Regions from separate parts of the Brevibacillus sp. SAFN-007a genome, predicted to be linked through region 2. Evidence: riboswitches for the same ligand, from Rfam matches in the RefSeq annotation. Region 2 holds a riboswitch; each other region holds the start of a gene.
What was found. A riboswitch is a leader RNA that binds a small molecule or an ion and turns the genes downstream of it on or off. The one in region 2 is predicted to bind S-adenosylmethionine.
Positions count from the first base shown of each region.

Region 1: linked by a shared signal. The riboswitch ahead of ACTHO6_RS04220 (BMP family lipoprotein) and the one ahead of ACTHO6_RS06675 (substrate-binding domain-containing protein) in region 2 are both predicted to bind S-adenosylmethionine.
Region 3: linked by a shared signal. The riboswitch ahead of metH (methionine synthase) and the one ahead of ACTHO6_RS06675 (substrate-binding domain-containing protein) in region 2 are both predicted to bind S-adenosylmethionine.

Region 1 is NZ_JBQCKK010000002.1:170,968-173,232, reverse strand. It holds gene ACTHO6_RS04225 (ABC transporter ATP-binding protein) at 1-102, opposite strand, end outside; gene ACTHO6_RS04220 (BMP family lipoprotein) at 233-1,261, opposite strand; SAM riboswitch class I at 1,455-1,576, opposite strand; gene ACTHO6_RS04215 (methyl-accepting chemotaxis protein) at 1,682-2,265, opposite strand, start outside.
Region 2 is NZ_JBQCKK010000003.1:289,407-291,671, reverse strand. It holds gene ACTHO6_RS06680 (ATP-binding protein) at 1-832, opposite strand, end outside; SAM riboswitch class I at 1,035-1,156, shown strand; gene ACTHO6_RS06675 (substrate-binding domain-containing protein) at 1,269-2,265, shown strand, end outside.
Region 3 is NZ_JBQCKK010000001.1:375,568-377,832, forward strand. It holds gene ACTHO6_RS01880 (hypothetical protein) at 1-340, opposite strand, end outside; gene ACTHO6_RS01885 (hypothetical protein) at 420-578, shown strand; gene ACTHO6_RS01890 (YjcZ family sporulation protein) at 597-704, opposite strand; SAM riboswitch class I at 908-1,008, shown strand; gene metH (methionine synthase) at 1,127-2,265, shown strand, end outside.

The sequences.
Region 1 (2,265 bases), on a different contig from region 2:
GGCGTGAACTTCTCCCGCCGCAAGCGAAAACGAGACCTTGTCGTTTGCCGTAAAATCGCCGTATTTCTTGGTCATGTTCCGCATTTCCAACCGAACGGTCATCCTTGCCCCTCCTTCTTTGCGCTTCGCCTCACCTAGCCTCGCCTTTGTTCGATGCTTTTGCCTTTTTGTCTATAAGGAAGACCGACTACACAGCTGTAGTCGGTCACCATCCTGCCCGGTGCGCCCGTTTTTAAAACGAGTCCGGCACTTTGCGGGTACCAGCGACGATTTCCTCGCTGATCGCTTTGACTTTGTCCACGACTTCCTGCCCAATAAAAGCGTTCAAAGGTGTCTGGCTCTCATGCGTCACATAGGTAACGCCTACGCCTTTTTCTTTCAGGCCGTACGAGATGACGCCGGGCTTGAACGAGCCTTCCACAAACGACTTCACGGTTTCGTACGCGGCGGTATCTGTCCCTTTCAGCTGGGACAACACGATGTGCTCCGGGTCAATCGTGGTGCGGTCCACGTCCTGTCCCGCTGTATAGAAGCCTTTTTCCTTCGCGGCCTCGAACACCCCGAGGTCGCCAACCGCTGCCGCTCCGTTGATGAAGTCGGCGCCTTTGGATGCTTGCAGCAGCGCCAGCTCCTTCGCTTTTGCCGGGTCAGAGAAGCTTCCTACGTAGTTCACCAAAAACTCCGCGTTGGGATTGGTTGCCTTCAATCCTTCCTGGAAGCCGCCTGTCCATTTCTTCAACAACGGAATGTCCATGGCGACAACCATGCCGACTTTGTTGGTCTTCGTGGCAAGACCGGCCGCCGCCCCCATCAGGTAAGCCGCTTCCTGCTCACGGAAGGTCACGCTGCGCACGTTCGGCAAATCTACTACGGTATCAATAATCGCGAAGTTGCGGTCAGGATTTTCGGCCGCCACTTTTTTCAACGCGTCTTCCGATTCAAAGGAAGACGTGATAATCAGATCGTAGTTTTCCGCCACCGCGACGCGCAGATTTTCTTCGATGGCGCCGTGGTCGGTAGACTCAATCGTTTTCACTTCTGCGCCAAATTCCTGTCCTGCTTTTTTCGCGCCCTCGTCCATTTGCTGGAAGAACGGGTTCACCCCGATTTTTTCCGGCAAAATCAGCGCAATGCGCTTCTTCCCGGCACCTTCTTGCCCTGTCGCTTCTTCTTTTGGCTGGTCAGCAGGCGCATTTCCCCCAGCCGCACAGCCTGTAGCCAATACAGCAAAGGTGGTGAGTGCCAACAACAACTTTTTCATGGTGTTTTCGCCCCTATCCGAACATTCTACGTTTTTTCTGGACCTTACTCCGTAATGTACGGCTTTTTTCCGAAAAGATCAATAACAAACACGAATATTTATTGTAAAAAATATTTTATCATTCGTGTTTGTTCCTTCCTGCCAACAAAAAAACTCTTCCCGAAGGAAGAGTTTGCGTCCGAAGCCGTCCTCTTCCTCATCTGTCAAAACCCCGGTACAGGTTTTGCAGGAATTGGCACCTTTCTGTCCATGTCACGCATGTCCAGTGGTTGCCGGGCTTCATCGGGCCAGTCCCTCCGCCGCTCTCGATAAGGAGATCAAACTATTCTGTTACAATGAGTTTATTCTAGCAGAACCCGTTGAAAAAGCAATCGTTTTTTCAGACTGTTCCCGCCAATTCGGCAATTCAGCAATTCGCGCTTATTGGCTGCGGAAGGTTTGCTGAAGTCGATGCGACAGATGGTTCAGCTCGCCCAGCTCTTCGGTAATTTCCCGCACCTTTTGATGCTGGTTTTCCGCTGTGGCAAACAGCTCCTCCAGATTTGCGAGCGATTGCTCGGTGACAGCCGTAATCGTCGACATTTCCATCGCCACTTCGCCCGAGCGCATTTTGACCCGATTCATGCTGGAGCCGACATGCTCGGCTGCCTGGAGGAAGGCCGTCATGCCGGAGCGCACGGCCTCGATCGACGCCACTGTTTTTACAGCCAGTTCCTGCCCCTTGGCCACCGAAGCCTCTCCGTTGCTGATCTGCTGGACGGCGTTCTCGCTTTCCTGGTGGAGCGATTTGAGAATCTCGGTAATTTCCTGGGTAGCGGTTGCGCTCTGCTCCGCCAGCTTGCGCACCTCGTCTGCCACGACGGCAAAGCCGCGCCCGTGCTCGCCTGCGCGTGCCGACTCGATGGCAGCGTTGAGCGCAAGCAGGTTGGTTTGCGTCGCAATCTGGTTGATCGCTCCTACAATCTCCTCGACCCGATTGGCCTGACGGTTCAGCTGGTGAATCG
Region 2 (2,265 bases):
GGAGCTGCTCGCATACGTCGATGAGTTCGTTTCGCTCCTTGAGCGGCTTGGACAGCGCGAGGTACTCCGTCAGAATCGCTTCCGTGCGCTGGATCTCGTCCATGCTGATGCGAATGTACTGATTGGTTTTCGCGACATTTTCCGGATTTTCCTGAATCAGCCGCAAAAACCCTTTGACGGCCGTGAGCGGGTTTCTCACCTCGTGCGCCAGCGAAGCGGCGACGTGGCTCATCGTCTCGATTTTTTCGTTTTGCGCATGGCGAATAAACAGCGCCTTGTCGGAGACGCATTTGCTAAATAACGACATCAACAGCCAGATGCCGACAAAATTTTGAACGGGGATCACGAACGCATGATAGGCAAGGTGATCGGATACATAGGTAGGAAAAATCAGATAGGTCAACCCCAAATCGATCAGGGAAATAAGCGCACCCGTCAAAAGAGTAAACAGTGTTTTCCGATAACTGGCTTTGTACCGTCGATCAATCAGGAGGGAGACGGCGAACGTGGCGGCCAGAACGAGCATGGCAACCCAGGTGCCTTCGCCGCCCAGATAGTAGCGGTACAGCGCCGATTCGCCCAGCACGGTCAAGGCGACTGGCACCCCGCCGTAAATCAGAGCGAAAAAGACAATGACATGCCGGATATCAAACAGGATTCCCTCCACGACGCTCGAAGCGAAGGTCATCGTCAGGAGCATGCAGACAGAGCTGGTTACCAGAATAAAGCAACGGCTATAGTTGCGCATCCGGTCGAGGTAATAGATGTGAAACAAGACAAATGGGATCAGGGCAAAGAACATCTGCAAGATGACTTCTTTTAATAGACTCATGGGACATCCTCATCGCAAATTTGCATGACTTTTGCTTCAATCTACGATATTTCGACAAGACTTTACCGAATCCCTCCAAAATTTGGAGAATGGAATGGAAGGATTTTGTAGTTCAAAAGTTTTAAAAACCTAGTTGACAGATGGGTAAAACAAGAATTATAGTCTGTATATATTCATCCAAACGTTGTGAAAATAAAAACTACTCTTATCCAGAGAAGGCTGAGGGAATGGCCCTATGATGCCCGGCAACCTAGCTGGCAAGATCCACTGTCTTGCGAGCCAAGGTGCTAACTCCAACAGGTAGCGATACCTGGCAGATAAGAGGCGCGAATCTTGTCGATCAAGCCTCTTTCATCTGTTGAAAGAGGCTTTTCCCATGGGAAGGTCGCCTCCTCAGCTTGAAGCTCAGCAGGAAAGAAAAAAGGGGGATTTTTCGATGAAAAAGAAGTTGGGTCTTGTCACATCCATCGTACTGGCTGCGTCGCTGGCTTTGACCGCTTGCGGCGGAGGAGCGGACACCTCACAGACAGGGGCGAACGGCGCTTCCGGCGGCGAGAAGGCGAAGCGCATTGCCTTGATTATGCGCCAAAACGTCGGGACGTTTTCTGCCCAGTACATTAACGGCGTGAAGCAGGAAGTCGAGAAAAACGGCGGCGAGCTGACCGTGTTCAACGCGGACACCGATTTGTCGAAAATGGCCTCCAACCTCGACGCTGCGGTGAACCAAAATTTTGACGGCATCCTGATCGACCACGGTACGGCGGAAGCGCTGCAACAAGGCACGCAAAAAGCGGTCGACAAAAAAATCCCGGTTGTGCTGTTCGACACCGATATCAAGCTGCCGGGCGTCCCGATTGTCGAGCAGGATGACCACAAGCTGGCCGAGCTGAGTCTGGAAAAGCTGGCTGCCGATACGGGCGGAAAAGGCAACATCGTGAAAATTTGGGTAGCGGGCTTTGCGCCGATGGAAAAGCGTCAGGTTACGTATGAAGCCTTCCTGAAAAAATACCCGGATATCAAGGAAATCGCCGCGTTTGGCTCTGCCACCAACAACACGGCGCTGGATACGCAGGCGCAGATGGAAGCGATCTTGAAAAAATATCCGAACAAAGGCGACATTACAGCCGTCTGGGCATCCTGGGATGAGTTTGCCAAAGGGGCTACCCGGGCGATCCAGCAAGCAGGACGCACCGAAATCAAGGTATATGGCATCGACCTGAGCGATGAAGACTTGCAGCTGATCCAGGAGCCGAACTCGCCTTGGGTCGCGACCGCAGCAGTGGATCCGGCGAATATCGGACGCATTCACGCGCAAACCGTTTTCCAAAAGATCAAAGGGGAGCAAGTGCCAGACAGCGTGAAGCTGAATCCGGTGCTGGTCAAACAGGAAGACTTGCCAACGGATAAAAAAGTGACAATGGGCGACCTGTCCC
Region 3 (2,265 bases), on a different contig from region 2:
CTTCCAGATCGTAATTCTCGGACGGATCAAACGGAATCAGGCGATTGTCGTTGCCGCTGCGCAGGTAGGGGGATCGCCAGTTGTCCGGGAAGCGGTACGGCTGCTCGCCGAACAACAGTCCCAGGACGTCATCCGAGTCAATCGGCAGGAAGTGGTCGTAGTCGTCTCTGCGGCCCCCTTCCGACAGGTTGATGTGGGACAAAAAGTAGCGCAAATAGTGGTCGCCTGTTGCGGTATGCTTGACGATTGAGTAGGTTTCAAATTCGGAGGTTTCCAGTACTTTCACGGTCTCGATACAGGACAGGAATTCGTCCTTTTCGCGAGCGAACAGAGTGTCCATCATTGATCGTTCCTTTCATGGGTTGGGGTAAGCCTCATGATAGCAAAAGCCTTTCTTTCTGACAATGAAGGCATGTCCGATGAGCAAGTCAACGAGCAGACGCCACCACCTGCTTGCCTGTCACATGGCTGTAGCTTGTCTGTTTGGGCAAAGACGGCGTGAGCGGGCAGGCTTCCTGGCGGCAAGCGACATGAAAAAAGAGGCTATCCCTTCAAGCAGCAGCCTGGGAGGGGGATAGCCTCTTCCTGTCATTTACTTAGCAGTCGTCGTTCGAACACCCAATAATGACCAGCAGGATAAACAGTACGAGCACCAGTGCGAAGCTGTCTCCAAAGATGCCATTTCCGCAGTACGATGTACTCACGTTTGTTCCCCCTCCTTTCCGTTATGCTACAGTCTATACACATACGCACAGATTGGCGTGGGCGGATGCCCGGTAAGAGCAAAAATGGGCGCGAAAGAGCGGGAAGAGCGCGAAGAATAGACAAATTCTCAATTGACGAAGACTTTTCGCGGTGTTAAGATACTTTCAAACCTGAAAGTCAAAAATGGAATAACATGGTACAACTCTTATCAAGAGAGGCAGAGGGACTGGCCTGATGAAGCCTCGGCAACCGGTTAAAATCCGGTGCCAATTCCAGCAAAGCTACGGCTTTGAAAGATGAGAGGATGGTTCAGGCGCAAGTGTATCCGCGGACAAATCCTCTTCTTTCTCAGGAAGAGGATTTTTTGATGCAAAAAAACGGCTGAGAATAAACCGACGCAAGGGAGAAAAGGAGCACGTCAATGAAACCCACTTTTCGCGAACAGCTTTCCCGGAAAATTCTGATTCTGGACGGTGCGATGGGCACCATGCTGCAGCAGGCGAACCTGACCGCCGATGATTTTGGCGGCGAGGCCTACGACGGATGCAACGAGCTGCTGAATTTGACCAGACCCGATGTGATTCGCTCCATCCATGAAAAATATTTGGAAGCGGGCGCGGACATCGTGGAGACCAATACGTTCGGGGCAACCTCGGTCGTGCTGGCCGAGTACGACGTGGCGGACAAAGACCTGGAAGTGAACATCGCCGCCGCCCGTCTGGCGAAGGAAGCCGTCGATGCCTACTCCACAGCGGAATGGCCGCGCTACGTGGCAGGGGCCATGGGACCGACGACGAAAACGCTCGCGCTGACAGGCGGCGTCACGTTCGAGGAGTTGGTCGAGGCTTACTACCGGCAGGCAAAAGGGCTGATTATCGGCGGCGTCGATGTCCTGCTGCTGGAGACGTCGCAGGATACGCTGAACGTCAAGGCAGGCGGGATCGGCATTCGCCAGGCGTTTGAAGAGCTGAAGGTAGAACTGCCGGTGATGCTCTCCGGAACGATCGAGCCGATGGGCACGACTCTGGCCGGACAAAACATCGAAGCGTTCTACGTCTCGCTGGCGCACCTGAAGCCCGTGACAATCGGCCTGAACTGTGCGACAGGGCCGGAATTCATGCGCGACCATTTGCGCACCTTGTCCGGCTTGGCGCAATGCGGGGTGAGCTGCTATCCGAACGCGGGGCTGCCGGACGAGAACGGGCATTACCACGAGACGCCGCAAGGGCTTGCCGCGAAAATGCGCGCGTTTGCCGAGCAGGGGTGGCTGAACGTGGCAGGCGGCTGCTGCGGAACGACTCCGGAGCATATCAGAGCCATGGCGGAGGCGCTCAAAGACTGCAAGCCGCGCCAGGCCGTCCGCGAGGCCGTCAGTGCCGTTTCCGGGATCGAGGTGGTCTACGTTGAGGACGACAACCGTCCACTGCTGGTCGGAGAGCGCACAAACGTCATCGGCTCGAAAAAATTCCGCGACCTGATTGCAGCGGGGCAGTACGAGGAAGCGTCCGACATCGCCCGCGCCCAGGTGAAGCGCGGGGCGCACGTCATCGACACCTGCCT